DNA from 2 places in the Paenibacillus terrisolis genome. Region 1 is predicted to be linked to the other one. Evidence: predicted binding sites of a transcription regulator. Region 1 holds the regulator's gene; the other holds the start of a gene.

Evidence for each region. The regulator NrdR, encoded in region 1, represses ribonucleotide reductase genes. The targets are predictions, from matches to a motif close to AACACNATATATNGTGTT.
Region 2: the regulator NrdR is predicted to act here: its motif matches at 4,234-4,251, upstream of ACI48K_RS16305 (anaerobic ribonucleoside triphosphate reductase).

What each region holds. Positions count from the first base shown of each region.
Region 1 covers NZ_JBKFGG010000026.1:24,061-32,240, forward strand. The annotation lists gene phoU (phosphate signaling complex protein PhoU) at 1-251, shown strand, start outside; gene polA (DNA polymerase I) at 472-3,141, shown strand; gene mutM (DNA-formamidopyrimidine glycosylase) at 3,269-4,162, shown strand; gene coaE (dephospho-CoA kinase) at 4,175-4,771, shown strand; gene ACI48K_RS18530 (lytic transglycosylase domain-containing protein) at 4,768-5,331, shown strand; gene ACI48K_RS18535 (small, acid-soluble spore protein, alpha/beta type) at 5,401-5,622, opposite strand; gene nrdR (transcriptional regulator NrdR) at 5,752-6,222, shown strand; gene ACI48K_RS18545 (phosphate ABC transporter substrate-binding protein) at 6,382-7,332, shown strand; gene pstC (phosphate ABC transporter permease subunit PstC) at 7,420-8,180, shown strand, end outside.
Region 2 covers NZ_JBKFGG010000017.1:157,417-165,596, reverse strand. The annotation lists gene ACI48K_RS16315 (ribonucleoside-diphosphate reductase subunit alpha) at 1-1,296, opposite strand, end outside; gene nrdG (anaerobic ribonucleoside-triphosphate reductase activating protein) at 1,493-2,011, opposite strand; gene ACI48K_RS16305 (anaerobic ribonucleoside triphosphate reductase) at 2,008-3,984, opposite strand; cobalamin riboswitch at 4,164-4,406, opposite strand; gene ACI48K_RS16300 (MTH1187 family thiamine-binding protein) at 4,658-4,957, shown strand; tRNA gene ACI48K_RS16295 (tRNA-Thr) at 5,080-5,152, shown strand; gene ACI48K_RS16290 (HD domain-containing protein) at 5,262-5,900, opposite strand; gene ACI48K_RS16285 (FMN-dependent NADH-azoreductase) at 5,919-6,560, opposite strand; gene sigJ (RNA polymerase sigma factor SigJ) at 6,646-7,548, opposite strand; gene ACI48K_RS16275 (GNAT family N-acetyltransferase) at 7,722-8,180, opposite strand, start outside.

The DNA of each region.
Region 1 (8,180 bases):
AATCTTATTTGGATGAAAACACGGATTTGGCTTTTAAAATGGCCAAAGACGACGACGAAGTGGATCACCTTTACAGTCAAACGATCCATGAGCTGTATCAATTTATGATTGAGCATCCGGACTCTCTGCAGCAAGCGATGCTGCTGACACTGGTGGGCCGCTATATTGAGCGGATCGCCGACCATGCTACGAATATCGGTGAAAGCGCCGTATACCTCGTAACCGGTGAACGCCCGGATTTGAATCAATAATCCCTTAACCAACCCCTTAATTTTTCGCATACCGTCCCTGTTTGCATGCCGGCAAGCAGGGACGGTTTATTTTTTCCTTAACACACAGGTTGAATTATGCGACAATAGATCAGGTTCAATCTTTTGCACGATTTAGGAAATTTAGGCCGGTTGTGTAATACGTGGACGCCTGTGTTATCATTATTAAAAGGAAGAAAAGACGCGGGGGACGAGGTGCCGTATGGATAAATTGATTCTAATAGACGGAAACAGCATTATTTACCGTGCTTTTTTTGCCATGCCGCCGCTGACAAATTCAAGCGGTCTGCATACCAATGCCGTTTTCGGATTTACAAATATGCTGCTTAAGTTAATTCAGGAAGAGAATCCAAGTCATATTATGGTGGCGTTTGACGCAGGGAAAATTACATTCCGCCATGAGGGCTATCAGGAATATAAAGGCGGACGGGACAAGACACCGCCCGAATTGTCGGAACAATTTCCCCTTCTGCGTGAACTGCTAGAAAGCTTCGGCATCGCTTGGTTTGAACTGTCAGGTTACGAGGCCGATGACATTATCGGAACCATGAGCAAGCAGGCGGAGGATTCCGGACGCGAGGTGCTTGTAGTCACGGGTGACAAAGACATGCTTCAAGTTGTTACGGATCGCGTCAAGGTGGCGTTAACCCGGAAAGGCGTCAGTGAAGTGGAGCCGTATGGCCCGAAAGAAATCGAAGAGCGGTATGGTCTGAAGCCGGAGCAAATCATCGACCTGAAAGGACTGATGGGCGATACCTCCGACAATATTCCGGGCGTGCCGGGAATCGGGGAGAAGACGGCGCTTAAATTGCTCCATCAATACGGTTCTGTGGAAGAAGTACTCGCTCACACGGATGAACTGAAAGGGAAGATGAAAGAAAATCTCGTTAACCATGCCGAGGACGCCCGGATGAGCAAACGGCTCGCAACGATTTTTCGCGAGGTGCCCGTGGATCGGTCATGGGAGAATATGACTTTTGCGGGAATCGAGGGAGATAAAGCTCTGCCGATGCTGCGCAAGCTCGAATTCAAATCGCTTATGGATCGGTTGACTTTCGCATCCGGGGTTCACGGAAACGAAAGTGGGGAAAAAGAGCAGACGTCTGCGGTGAGCGAGGTTGATGTAACGATCGCGGATTCGGCGATATTGCCGGAATTGATCGGACTGCTGCCTACGATCGAATGTATCGTTGTTGAATCGTATGGGGAAAATCCTCACCGTGCCGGCATGATGGGAGTCATGCTTTCGAACCCTGAACGCCATTATTTTTTGCCGTTTGAACTGCTTAAGCTTGAAGAGGCCGCTCCTGTCACCGCTTGGCTGGCAGACGAAACCATGCCGAAACGGGGTTACGATCTGCATCGGGCGGATTTGGCTCTGCATTGGCATGGTATCGCGTTTGCGGGCGCGGAGCATGACGTTCAACTAGCCGCCTATTTGCTCGATCCGACGGAGAATGACCAATCCGTGAACGGTCTTGCGGATAAATACGGCTTGCCGCATCTGCCTGCCGATGAAGAGGTGTACGGAAAAGGCGCCAAATTTAAAGTGCCCGACCAGGCAATATTAAGCTGCCATATGGCTCGCAAAGCGGATGCGCTGCTGCGCATCATTCCGCTTCAGCGCAGCGATCTGGCGAAATATGAAATGAACCGGCTGTTTTATGAGCTGGAAATGCCGCTGTCGCGAATTTTGGCGGACATGGAAAAACAGGGCGTATTGGTAAATCAAGAAACGCTGAAAGAGCTCGGAAGCGAATTCGAGACTCAGATCCATTCGCTGGTTTCGCGCATTTATGAAATCGCCGGAACGGAATTCAATCTTAATTCGCCCAAACAATTGGGAGAAATTTTGTTTGACAAGTTAAGTTTGCCCGTGATCAAGAAAACCAAAACCGGGTATTCGACCGATGCGGAAGTGCTTGAGAAGTTGGCGCCTTATCACGAGATCGTCCAGTTCATTTTGGAATACCGCCAGCTTTCCAAGCTTCAGTCCACTTATATCGAAGGTTTATTGAAGGAAATTTCTCCGGAAACGGGAAAAGTGCATACGTATTTCCGCCAGACAGTGGCCGCGACGGGAAGACTCAGTAGCCAATTCCCGAATCTGCAAAACATTCCGATACGCCTTGAAGAAGGACGCAAGATCCGTAAAGCGTTCGTTCCCTCGGAAGAAGGCTGGTTTATCTTGGCTTCGGACTACTCGCAGATCGAACTGCGGGTGCTTGCCCATATTTCGGGCGACCAAGGCTTGCAGGAAGCTTTCCTTCATAATATGGATATCCATACGAAAACCGCGATGGACGTCTTTGGAGTCGGACCGGATCAGGTAGACGCGAACATGCGCCGTTCCGCCAAAGCGGTCAATTTCGGTATCGTGTACGGGATCAGCGATTACGGTTTATCTCAGAACCTGAACATTACGAGAAAAGAAGCGGCAAGATTCATCGATCAATATTTCGATGCCTTCCAGGGCGTTCGCCGTTATATGGACGATATCGTAAAAGAAGCGAAAAAGAGCGGTTACGTTAAAACGCTGCTGGAACGGCGGCGGTATTTGCCGGAAATCAACGCCTCCAACTTTAACCTGCGTTCTTTCGCCGAGCGTACGGCGATGAATACGCCGATTCAGGGCACGGCCGCCGATATTATCAAGCTCGCGATGGTGCTGATGGACGAAACTTTGCATAAGCACGGCTTGAAGAGCCGCATGCTGCTGCAGGTGCATGACGAACTGGTCTTCGAGGTGCCGCCGGAGGAACTGGAGATGATGACCAAGCTTGTCCCCGAAACGATGGAGAAGGCGCTTGCGTTGTCCGTGCCTCTCAAAGCCGAAGTCAGCAGCGGGACAAATTGGTACGAAGCGAAGTAATTTGAGATGGCCCAAGTGTAGCCGGATCATTGACGGAGGCTTAATTTTCCGCCATTTTGCTGTAACATTGGCAGGTTTTAATTTTTATGAGTCCTAATCCGACTTCAAGAACAAGAGGTGAGACATCATGCCGGAACTACCCGAAGTAGAAACGGTCAGAAAAACGCTGACCGGTTTGATTGTCGGCAAAACGATCGAGTCCGTCATCGTGTCGCTGCCGCGGATCATTCAGCGGCCGGACGATATTCGTCGTTTCGAGACTGAACTTGCGGGGCATCAAATATTGGAGGTCGCGCGCCGGGGCAAGTTTTTGCGCATTATCTTGGATGGGCTGGTGCTTGTTTCCCATCTGCGCATGGAAGGCCGATACGGCGTTTACGATAAAGGAGATCCGGTGGAAAAGCATACCCATGTCATTTTCCGTTTTACGGATGGCAAGGAGCTGCGTTACAAGGATGTTCGGCAATTCGGGACGATGCATCTGTTTTTGCCTGGCGAGGAATTCATCCATAAGCCATTGGTCCAACTTGGTCTCGAACCGCTGGATCCTTCCTTTACTTCCGAAAGTTTTCGCGAGGTCATCTCCAAACGTACCACCAAGATCAAGCCGACTTTGCTGAACCAGGAATATGTCGTAGGACTGGGGAATATTTATGTGGATGAAGCTTTGTTCCGGGCAGGCATTCATCCGGAGCATCCGGCGAACCGTCTATCGCCTTCCCAACTGGACAAGCTTTACGATGCGATTATCGAAACGCTGGCGGAAGCGGTGGAAGCGGGAGGATCTTCCGTTAAATCCTATGTTAACGGTCAAGGGGAGATGGGGATGTTTCAGCACTCCTTGCGCATTTATGGCCGAAAAAACGAGCCGTGCGTAAACTGCGGGCATCCGGTGGAGAAAACGGTGGTCGGTGGGCGGGGAACCCATTTTTGTCCTTCATGCCAACCCCCATACGGGACAAGCGGCGTCCGGAAGAAATCGGCTGGTTCCTCCGCCAAAAGTCCCAAAGACAAACAGTGAGGTGTTCAAGCGATGAATATCGGATTAACCGGAGGAATCGCTACCGGGAAAAGCACCGTTTCCCAAATGCTCGTGCGGCGCGGGGCGGCTCTGATTGACGCGGATGTGATTGCAAGAGAGATCATGGAGCCGGGGCATCCGGTATTGGATAAGGTAACCGAGCGGTTTGGACGGACGATCCTGCTGCCGGATGGAAGGCTGGACCGTAAGAAATTGGGTGAAATCGTGTTCAAGAATCCGGAGGAGCGCAAATCGCTGGAAAATATCACACATCCGGCCATTCGCCAGGAAATGGCCGAGCGCCTTTCCAGACTTGAAGAGAGCGACCCGCGCAGACTCGTTGTCGCCGATATCCCGCTTTTGTACGAGTCGGGACTTGAGAGCCTGTATGAAGCCATTATGGTTGTATACGTTCCGAGGGAACTGCAGATGGAAAGGCTGATTCATAGGGACGGACTAAGCAAGGAGGCGGCGGAGAGCAGGCTGAATGCCCAAATGGATATTGAACGGAAAAAGGAGATGGCCGACATATTGATTGACAACAGTCTTGGAGTAGAGGAGACGGAGAAGCAAATCGACAGTTTTTGGCGGGATATGGTTGGATTATGAGGTGGCTGCGGAAAAAAAGGGTGCTGCTTTTGCTGCTTCTGGGATTTACGGTTATGATATTTTTTAATTCCACGTGGCTGTCGTTTTTTTATCCGATATACTATAAAGAGGAAATTCGCTATCATTCGCAAAAAAACGGCGTTGATCCTTTCATGGTTGCCGCTATTATTAAGGTGGAGACCAATTATAAACCAGGGGCCCAGTCTAGAAAAGGCGCGCTTGGCATTATGCAGATCATGCCGGATACGGCACAATGGGTTATCGGCAAAGCTAAACTTCCCGATATGACTCTGGATCAGGTCCAGAATGAAATCGGGTCGAACCTGCAAATCGGCACGTCGTATTTGAAACTGTTGTCTGCCCAATTTGACGGAAACGAGATCGCTATGATTGCCGCATATAACGCAGGGCCGGCCAATGTGAAAAATTGGCTTCAGAACGGAGTTTGGGATGGCCGTCTTGAAACCGCCAAGAATATCCCATTCGGAGAAACTCGGCATTATGTCCAGAGGGTGTCCCATTATTACAAACAATATTCCGAAATCTACGATCAGTTTTGATCTTTTCATAAAAAGAAGACATTGACAAACGGGTTACGCTTGCCAATGCCCTCCGGTTATGATCGGTTGTTATTTAAATTGACCTGCCAAAGATTGCTCGGCTAAGGTTACCAAACGTTTTGTAATGTAACCCCCGATCGAACCGTTTTCGTAAGAAGTCAGGTTACCAGCATATCCGTCTTGTGGGAAAGAAATGCCAAGTTCCTGAGCTACTTCATATTTCATTTGTTCGAGAGCTCCGGAAGCTTGCTTAACCACTAGGTTGTTCGAAGAGTTGCTGTTTTGGGCCATGTTGTTCACCTCCTTGTGGTTGGTAACAGTATTATGTACCGGGACCCGCAACTTCATTACGAATTTTTTAAGTTATATATTGGAATTGATTGCAAAAGAGTATCAGAGGATGAAAGGAGGCTTTTACACTTGAAATGTCCGTACTGCGACTACCTGGGAACCAAAGTGCTTGATTCCAGGCCAGCTAACGAGAATCGATCCATTCGCCGCCGCAGGGAGTGCGAAAGATGCAGCCGACGCTTTACCACCTTTGAAATGGTCGAAGAAATGCCTCTTATCGTCATTAAGAAGGATGGAAGCCGTGAGGAATTCAACCGTGAAAAGATGCTTCGGGGACTGATAAGAGCCTGCGAGAAGCGGCCCGTATCCGTGGAACAGCTTGAGTCCGTCGTATCGGAAGTCGAGCGGTCGATCCGGCATTCGGCCAACGCGGAGGTTGAAAGCCGAGAGATTGGGGAATTAATGATGGAACAATTATACCCGGTGGATGAGGTGGCTTATGTACGCTTCGCTTCGGTGTACCGCCAATTTAAAGATATCAATATGTTCATGAAGGAATTGAAAGGACTATTGTCAAAAAATACGGGCGAGGAACAATAAGCTGCATTGGTTTTTCATTTCTGGATATAAAAACGCTCTTGCGGGAATACTCGCAGGAGCGTTTTTATTTTACACAGATTTTACAAAACTAAAACATAGGTCTGATAAAAGGTGCCTATAATCATTATGTACAAACAAACAAGGGGGAAACAACCGATCATGAAGAAAAGTTTATTGTTAGTTTTGACTCTCATCTTGACATTCACCTTGGCTGCCTGCGGTCAAAATAACAGTGCTAATAACACGGCAAACCAAGGCGCATCGAACAACGGCTCGTCCAACGAAGCAACGGGTAACGGCGGCAATGCGGCAAGCTCTGATTTGTCCGGTTCAATTTTAGCGGTAGGTTCTACGGCGCTTCAACCGCTCGTGGATCAAGTTTCCAAAAAATTTATGGATCAAAACCCTAACGTTTCTATACAGGTTCAAGGCGGCGGCAGCGGCACTGGTTTGACTCAAGTATCCGGCGGTCAGGCCGACATCGGTAACTCCGACGTATTCGCTGAAGAAAAATTGGATGCAGGTCCTGCCGGTGAATTGGTTGACCATCAAGTGGCTGTAGTTGGTATGGCTGCTGTAGTAAATCCGGATGTAAATGTTGACAACTTGACTAAAGACCAACTGGTTCAAATCTTCACCGGCAAAATTACAAACTGGAAAGATGCTGGCGGTCCTGATCAAAAAATTCAAATCGTAAACCGTCCTTCCAGCTCCGGTACTCGCGCTACTTTTGAAAAATATGCGCTTGGCCAAAAAACCGAAGACCTTCAAGGTTCGATTCAAGAAGACGCATCCGGTACCGTTAAAAAACTGGTAAGCGAAACTCCGGGAGCCATTGGTTATCTGGCACTGTCTTACCTCGACGATACGGTTAAAACCGTGAAATATGAAGGTGTAGATGCAACGGTAGACAACATCGCAAACGGAACTTATCCGGTTTGGGCTTATGAGCACATGTACACCAAGGGCGAACCGAATGATGTTGTTAAAGCATTCCTTGATTACTTGGCTTCCGATGAAGTGCAAAACGCAGACGTTGTTGACCTGGGTTACATCCCTGCCAGCAAAATGCAAGTAAAACGTGATGCTTCCGGAGCTATTACGAAGTAATCCACATAACACGCTAACATCATAACGCGCAGGATAAGAGGCGGATTTCTCTGCCTCTTTCTGTGCTGTGTAAAGGGAGAGGTTTCATTGGCTCAGTCCGGCGACAGAAAAAAAGTACAGCCGCATATTATTGAAGAATGGACCGGGAAAATATATACGTCATTATGTATTGTTTTGTTAATTGTGACCATTTTTTCAATGGTTTATTTTGTTGCAACTAAAGGGTTAAGTTCGTTTATACAAGACGGCATATCGATTCGTGAGGTTTTTGGGGGAACGGATTGGAGACCGGATGGAGAGCCCGCGGTATTTGGCGCGCTTCCGTTTATTTTCGGCTCGTTCAGCACATCCATCCTTGCGGCGTTGATCGCTGCGCCGCTAGGAATTTCAGCCGCATTGTTTATGGTTGAAATTATGCCGGGCTTTGGTAAAAGATTTTTGCAGCCGGTTATCGAACTTTTGGCCGGTATCCCGTCCGTTGTATACGGCTTTGTCGGTTTGACGGTGATCGTGCCGCTTTACAGAGGAATTTTTCCTGGACAAGGTCTTGGTATTCTCGCCGGGGCTACAGTCTTATCGATCATGATTTTGCCGACGATTACCTCGATTGCAACGGATGCTTTAGCCGCTTTGCCGCCGGGCCTGAAGGAAGGCTCTTATGCTTTGGGTGCGACAAGATGGCAGACGTTATCCCGAACCGTGCTTCCTACTACGATGCCTTCCCTGATGACCGGGGTAGTCCTCGGGATGGCCCGTGCCTTCGGAGAAGCGCTCGCCGTACAAATGGTGATCGGGAACGCGCCTCATATTCCGCACTCCCTGTTTGAGTCAACCTCCACACTGACCAG
Region 2 (8,180 bases), on a different contig from region 1:
ACCCGTCTCTAGCTGCGATTTCATGATCCGTTTCATGATGTCAATTGCCGGCATCGTGATGCGGGACAGAGTTGGGTGGTTCACCGCCTCCTGATATTTCTCGCGGAAGTTGCCCTTGCCGAATTCTTCGTCGTAAAAATCCTCCAGCCCCAGCGCGCGGCCGTTTTCGTCTTTCCAGCCCATCGTTTTCTTCACTTCGTGCGGACAGAACAGGTTCCATTCGCCGCGTGTGTCGACCGCCTCCATGAACAAGTCCGGAAGACATACGCCGTGGAACACGTCATGGGCGCGCATCCGTTCGTCGCCGTTGTTCAGCTTCAGGTCGAGGAAGGCGAGAATATCTTTATGAAAAACGTCCAGGTAAACGGCGATTGCGCCTTTGCGCGTGCCGAGCTGATCGACGCTGACGGCGGTATTGTTCAGTTGGCGAATCCAGGGGATGACGCCGGAACTGGTGTTTTTGTGGCCGCGGATATCCGAACCGCGGGCGCGGACTTTGCCGAGGTAGACGCCGATGCCGCCGCCCATTTTGCTCAATCGCGCCACATCGGTGTTGGAATCGAAGATTCCCTCAAGCGAATCGTCCACCGTGTCGATGAAGCAGCTGGAGAGCTGTCCGGCGACCTTTTTACCGGCATTGGACATCGTTGGCGTCGCGGCGGTCATGTAGATGTTGCTCATCGCCCAGTACGCTTCCTTAACGAGCTCTAGCCGTCTGTCTTCCGGTTCCTTGTGCATCAGGTACATGGCGATAACCATGTAACGCTCCTGCGGCAGCTCCATCGTCCGGCCGTCAAAATCGGTCGCGAGATAACGCTCGGCCAAAGTCAAAAGCCCGATGTAATCGAACAGCAAGTCGCAGGAAGGATCTAACGTCCGGCCCAGCTCTTCGATTTGCTCTTTCGTGTAGGCTTCAAGCAGCTCTTCCCGGTAAATGCCCAGCTTCACCAGATCGGAGATCAGATGGTAAAACGAACCGTAGGGTTCTTCGGGGTAAGCTTTGTAACGGCGGTTTACGGCCGCTTTTTTGTATAAGGAGGTGAGCAGGGAGCGGGCGGCGGCGAATTTCCAATCCGGTTCTTCCTTCGTTACAAGCTCCAGAGCGGACATTGTGAAGGCGCTGCTGATTTCGTCGCCCGTCACTGCGTCGCGCCGCAGCTTGCCGCTTACGCCGCGCAGAAGGCGCTCTTTATCAAGCTTATTTAAACCCTCCAGAATGCGGTCGGCGTAAACGCCGAGGCGCTCAAGATCGAAGGCTAGTTGGCGGTTGTTTGGTTTGGTCACAAGTGTTGGCATGATAATTCCTCGCTTTCCTGGAGTGGGGTTGTGCGAAATGTCACAACATTGTCACAAAAATTTAATTCTCAAATTGTAGATAAGGGGTGAAAAAAAGGGGTGCTTAAATAAGCACACGCCTCGCTGAATAAATTAGTGTGATAAATATTACAGGATATTAATTATACTAGAATCCGGCAGAATTGAAACCGGAAATCTAGAATGAAAAAGCCGGCTCCCACAGAATCGATGTATCTGCTCTAAGGCTGGATTGTATGTCTATCAGCCGCTGGTTGGAGCTGCCGCGATAGCGCAGGGAGGGGTCGCGTTTCTCTAGTATGAAACGACCGTCCACAAGCACTTCGCAGCGGCGGAGCAGCTCGTATTCCGGGGAGTCCGGACGGGCAACCAGTTCTTCATAGGTATATCCGCTGTAGATCCAAATGGATATCGGCCCCGTCTCGGCTACCAGCCGGTCGATGAACGTGCAGACCTCGGCAGCCGAGAAGAAGGGGTCCCCGCCGAGAATCGTAAGTCCGCTCAGCAGGGGATTATTTTTAATATCACGAATGATTTCGGCTTCCCGCTCCGGGGTAAATAGGTCGCCGTGATTGAAATTCCATGTCTCCGGGCTGAAGCAGCCCTTGCAGTAATGCCGGCAGCCGCTGATGAAAATAGCGGCCCTGAGGCCTTCGCCTTCATTGATCGTTTCGGGATAATAGCCGCAAATATTCATGCGTCATGTTTAACCCGGTCGCGGACTTCCGCTTGCTTGGCCGCGTTGAAGCGGGTTTGGAAATCCCCGGTCAGATACCCGGTTACCCGGCGGAGACGGCGGATATGAACCTCGTTTTCGCTTTTGCCGCAAGAAGGGCAATTCGCCCCGATGATGCCTTCATATCCGCAAGCGGAGCAGCGGTCAATCGGGTGGTTGATGCTGAAATAGCTGACTTGCTGTTTAAGAGCGTATTGAACGATTTTCAGGAATGCCGCAGGGTTGCTCCGGGCATTGCCGTTGAGTTCAATATACGAGATCGCCCCGGCGTTGCACAGATCGTGGAACTTCGCTTCCAGCTCGATTTTTCTCGCCGCGCTGATGTCGTAATACACCGGAACGTGAAAAGAATTGGTATAGTATTCGCGGTCGACCACTTCCGGTACGGTACCGTAGGTGACCTTGTCGCGTTTGGTAAATTTCCCGGACAAGCCTTCCGCCGGTGTGGCGAAAAGCGTAATGTTCAAATTGCAGCGTTCGCTTTGGCGATCGCAATAAGCGCGCATGAAAGAGATCAGCTCCAAGGCTTTTTCGTATACCGTTTCGTCTTCGGCATGATGTTTGCCGTACATCGCCTTCATGCATTCCGCCAGCCCGATGAATCCGATGGACAAGCTGCCATGTTTCAGAAGATCCCGAACCGGCTCGTCAGGAGCGAGATATTCGCCGCCTTCCCATACGCCCTCGCGCATCATGAAATCGGAGGCTTTGGCTTTTTGGGAAGATTGGATTTCAAAGCGGTGGAGCAGTCCTTCGAGAGCAATATCCATATAATGCTCAAGCTCGTGGTAGAAGCCGCGTTCATCGGCTTTCTTTCGGCGTCCCAGCGCAATGCCGTGTTCCAGTCCTAGTTTGACCAGATTCAACGTGTTGAACGACAGATTGCCTTTGCCGGATAAATGATTGCGGCCAAACCGGTCGGCCAGCACCCGGGTGCGGCAGCCCATTGTGGCGAACTCCGTATCCGGATCGGCCGGATCGTAATACTGCAGATTCAGCGGCGCGTCCAGATTGGCGAAGTTCGGATACAGCCGTTTGGCCGAACATTCCGCCGCTTTCAGGAATAGCGGATAGTTGGGTTCGCCCGGATTTTGGTTGGTACCCTGTTTGCATTTAAAGATTTGAATCGGGAAAATCGGCGTTTCTCCGCTGCCAAGTCCGCGCATCGTCGCGTTCAGCAGGGAGCTGATGACTAATTGTCCTTCCGGCGAAGTGCAGGTTCCGTAGTTGATGCTGGTGAACGGAATTTGCCCGCCGGCCCGGCTCGACATCGTGTTCAGATTGTGAATGAGGCTTTCCGAGGCCTGCATGGTTTCGCTTTCGGTTTCTTTTAAAGCGTATTTGAACGTTTTCGGGAAACGCTCCCGGAGGTCGCCGCGGCTCATCGCAATGTCTCCGTAATCTCCAGCGGATTCTCCTTCCTCAAAATACTCCAGACCTTTCAGGAAATACTTGCGGAACGACTTGCCCACATAAGGAGCCAGGTCGAAATCCAGCTTGTTGGCGGATACTCCTCCGTATTGGGAGTTCTGCTGGGATTGAAAAATAATTGCGACGAGCGCCATCGCCGTCATGATCGAGGTGGGCGGACGCACGCTGCCGTTGCCAGTGTTAAAGCCTTCCCGCAGCAATTTCTCGAAAGGGATAAAAATGCAGTTGGTCGTGCCGATCGCATATTGATCAAGATCATGGACATAGAGAATGTTGTCGCGGATCGCCTGAACCACCCGTTTCGGCATGACAAAATGATTCGCATACCATTTGGCATATTCGCTGCCGAATTTGCTCATTTTGCCGGAGAAGCTCTCACCGTTCAAATTGGCGTTTTCCCGCAAAACCTCGAGATTACGGCTGTGAACGATCTCCTCGCCTAATTGAATGACTTCATCCAGCATTTCATCTTGGTCAGTATATACTTGGTTCAACAATGCCATAACAAAGTTCTCCTCCCCAAAAACTAAGCATTGACTGCATATAAAAAGCATCTCCAACCCGACAAGGCTGAAAATGCCCGAATGCGCTACAATGGAACTTAAAACATTCACGTTATATCGTGAAACTTATGTATAAGCAGCAAGCGGACACCTCTCCTGTTCCTCGCAGGATCATATACAGCGGTGTCGTCAAATAGGCAGGTCTCCTGGCTTACGGTATATCCGCCGGCGCCTTCCCGTATTTGCCCTATCACAATATACAGTGGCATGAATGTCGGCGAACCGCTATTGGCTTCTCCCAGTTGAGAGCGTCACCAAAGCTACCGTTTACAGTGGCGGGACCGCAGCGGAATTGCACCGCACTTCCCTTTTAAGGTCCGGAGGACTAGGTCTTCCGAATCACCTATTTATACTATATTTGGTTGTCATGTTCTAAGATTAACTCAATATGTTGTGTTTGTAAACGGTGGATTTATAGAATCGATTGCTGATAAAAGAGGGCTGATCCCCCAATCGCTAGTCCCGTGAGGGACACGGGAGTTTGTGAACTTTTTATGGGCGATGATGGGATTTTTTCCAGTGGAGATTAAATGGTTTATAATAAAGGGATGAAGGGTTTGACCCAATATCTAGTAATCTTAGAAGTGACAAACCATGAAAAGAGGGGATTAAGATGGCCATTGCAGAAGTGACGGTGATTCCGATCGGAACGGGGAGCACCAGCCTTAGCGCTTATGTTGCGGATTTGCAGCGGGTTTTGGAGCAGCAGGAGGGAGTAGTTTGCACGCTGACCTCGATGGGCACCATCATCGAAGGGGCACTGGACGACGTGTTTGCCGCCATACGGGCGATTCACGAAGCGCCGTTCCAGTCCGGCGCCCAGCGGGTGTCCACGTCGATCAAAATCGACGACCGCCGCGACAAAGCCGGCTCTTCGGAGCAGAAGCTGCGCTCGGTGCGGGAGAAGCTTTAGGCTCCCCCGCCGCCGAAGCGGCGTGAAAAAGGGATGGAGAGCGTCCGCATTCCGGAAATTTACGCTTGCTTTATTTTTCAAAAGCGGTATAATAAATTTTGTTTCACGCTAAAAACAGATGTGCTGGTGTAGCTCAGCTGGTAGAGCAACGCATTCGTAATGCGTAGGTCGGGGGTTCGAATCCCTTCACCAGCATCCTAAAAGCAAGCAAAACGCGCCTTCCGAGGTTTTCGGAAGGCGCGTTTTTTTGTGCAGTAAGTTTAAACTTCTAACATCCTTCTAACCCTGGTTCATTTGACGAAAATTACTCTTCCCATTTGGAATGAAGGACATGATGGCAAAAGTTAGGTCGCTTATATCCCGGAAGAAGCATTTCGCACACGTCGGCGTTAATCGTGCCGTATGTCGTTTCCGGTTTATGCTTGAAGCCTTCCAAGAAGGCATGTAAGATGTCGTGTTTGAACCGGTTGCGAGGAAAAGCCTCGACGATTTGCTGCCGCGCTTCTGCTGAGATGAGATCAAAGTTCTTTCCAACGACATCATAACCGACGCCAAAATTCATAAGCGCCACTTCGGTTTCCTTATATTCGACGATTCCGATGGTTGTATGCAGGGCAACCGCATCCCATACAAGCCGAATGGAATCTTCCGGAATACCGCGACTTTTAAGAAAATCGCGGGCAGCATTAGCCCCGTCGACCTCAAAGCGTTTGTCCGTGCTTCGGAATGCGGGAGTAAGGCCGATGTCGTGGAACAGCGAACTGATATACAGCAATTCGGAATCGTATTTCATTTGATTCAGCTTACCCCTTAAAGCTGCGAACAGAAATACACGGTTCGAGTGGTTCCACAGAAGGTCGTCACCATGCTCACGCAATAATTCAGCTGCTTCAAGAGCTAGTTTACTATCCGGAATCTTTATATCAACGATTAAATTCGTCATCGACAACTTTCCCCTTTGTCATTTTATTGCAAAATTTGAGGCTGCTTCTTCGGCTTCTTTATATGCTTTCTGCAAGACTTCATTTTTATCTAATATAGAGGTTCCTTGAACCCGAAGTATTTCATAATCTTCAATACCAAGAAAATGAAACATCGACTTCAAGTACTTATGGGAGTATTCGACTTCGGTATACCAGTCATTATTGGTATAAATTGCCCCGCTTCCTTGGATTACAATCATACTGCGTCCATCCTTAAGAAGACCAACCGATCCGGTTTCGGTGTACTTGAATGTTTCCCTTGCAATCATAATATTATCCATATAATCTTTTAATTTCGACGAGATGTTAAAGTTATGCAATGGGTATGCAATTACATATTTGCGCGCGCTTTTGAACTGTTGCAATATCTTGTTCATATGCCCGGTTATTTTTAGCTCTTCGCTCGTTAATTCTTCTCCATTTTTTTGTTTTTCCCAGGCGGTTAAAACCGTTTGGTCCACCATGGGTATAACGTCATTGTATAAGTTAATGTGTTCAATGACCTCGTCATTAGAATGACGCTCTTTATAGATTTTCAAAAAGTAATTTAAAACATTTAGACTGAATGAAGAAGTAGAATCCACTTCCGGGTGTGCATTAATGACTAGCAGTTTGCTCATTGGATGATTCCTCCACTTTGTTTTTAGTTTGTACATCAAAGAAGACAACTGAAGGAACATATTTGTGACAAAGATCAATAAAAATTTAGGATTGCCCTTCGAACAAACGGACAGCGCCTTGAAGTTTGTCCGGATTCATCATGACATATACACGAGAAATAGCTGAACCGTCAGGATTAAAAGCAAGGGAGTAAACGGCGAAAGGCTTGCCGTCAAACATCACCATAAAACTGTCATGGCCGTTAACGACCACCTTCTTAAAAGTCCCCTCCCGGAGATAGTTAGAAATGGAATAGGTCAGCAAAGCCTGTACGCGATCCCGGCCAAAAATCGGGTTAATGGCAGCTCTTACTTTGCCGCCGCCGTCTGTAAGCAAGATGGCGTCTTCACTCAGTAATTCAACAATGGCTGTGATATCTCCAGCGCGAAAAGCCGCGCTGAACGATGCGCTAAGTGCCTGCAATTCAGGTTTTAATGGCGAAATCGGTACCCCCGCGTCGCTTATCTTAGTGCCCAGCTTGCGCTTTCCTCGACTAAACAACTGTCGACAGTTAACCTCAGTTTTACCGATCCATTCTCCAATTTCCTCGAAAGTAAAGTCGAGTGTTTCCCTCAGTACAAAGACGGCTCTTTCCATCGGCGTCAGTCGCTGCATCACGACCAGATAGGCGTAGGCGATGTCATCCTTTAGGCCAAACGCCTCCTCGGGATTACCTTCTGCCGCAGTTACGATCGGCTCAGGCAGCCACGGGCCGATATAAGTGGTTTTTGCCTTGCGCGATGATTTGAGCTCGTTCAGGCAGCGATTGGTGACAAGTTTACAAAGATAAGCTTTTATATTAGTGACTTCACCAGTATTCTGCTGTTGTAATGCTACAAACACGTCCTGAACGATATCTTCGGCGTCCTGAGACGATCCGAGCATCCTGTAGGCGATAGAGAAAAGCAACGTGCGATATTGGTCATAAAGGGCTTGATAATCAAACATTTCGTCTAGCTCCAATCGTTCAAGGTTTAGAAGCTCTTGTTTAAAGCGATTAGTATCGCACGACTGAGAATAACATGATTCAATATAAGATTCCCAATTTTACCATGATTATTTGATTCCATGAATCCTGTCGCTTTCTAGGTGTTGCGGGATTTGAAGCTCAAGAAAAACTTTCAACGGATCAACACATAATTTATCATATCGCCGGCGAAATCCGTAAAATTCTGGTTCTTGCTTTTTTGATGAGCTTTAAACCCAATACTTTCGTACATCCGTTGAGCAGGAATTAAGGCATCGTTCGTAGATACCATGATTTTTCTTACGTCATTTTGCATGATTCTATCGACCGCTTCTTGAAGTTGTATTTTGCCATAACGATGGCCTTTATGTTTTGAAGCAATACAATTATGACCAATTTCCGCATACTCTGGCATATTTCTTGGATCCCATGAGACAAACCCGATGGCTTCGTCATGTAGAGTCGTGACAAACCCATATTTATCTGCTATTTCCAAATTGTCAAAGAAAAAGTTATCAAAAGCTCGCCAATCAGAATTACAGCTCTTTACGAATCTATAATCAAATGAATAAGCATCTATCAATAATTCATAGAGCTTCCCGCGATTAAAGTC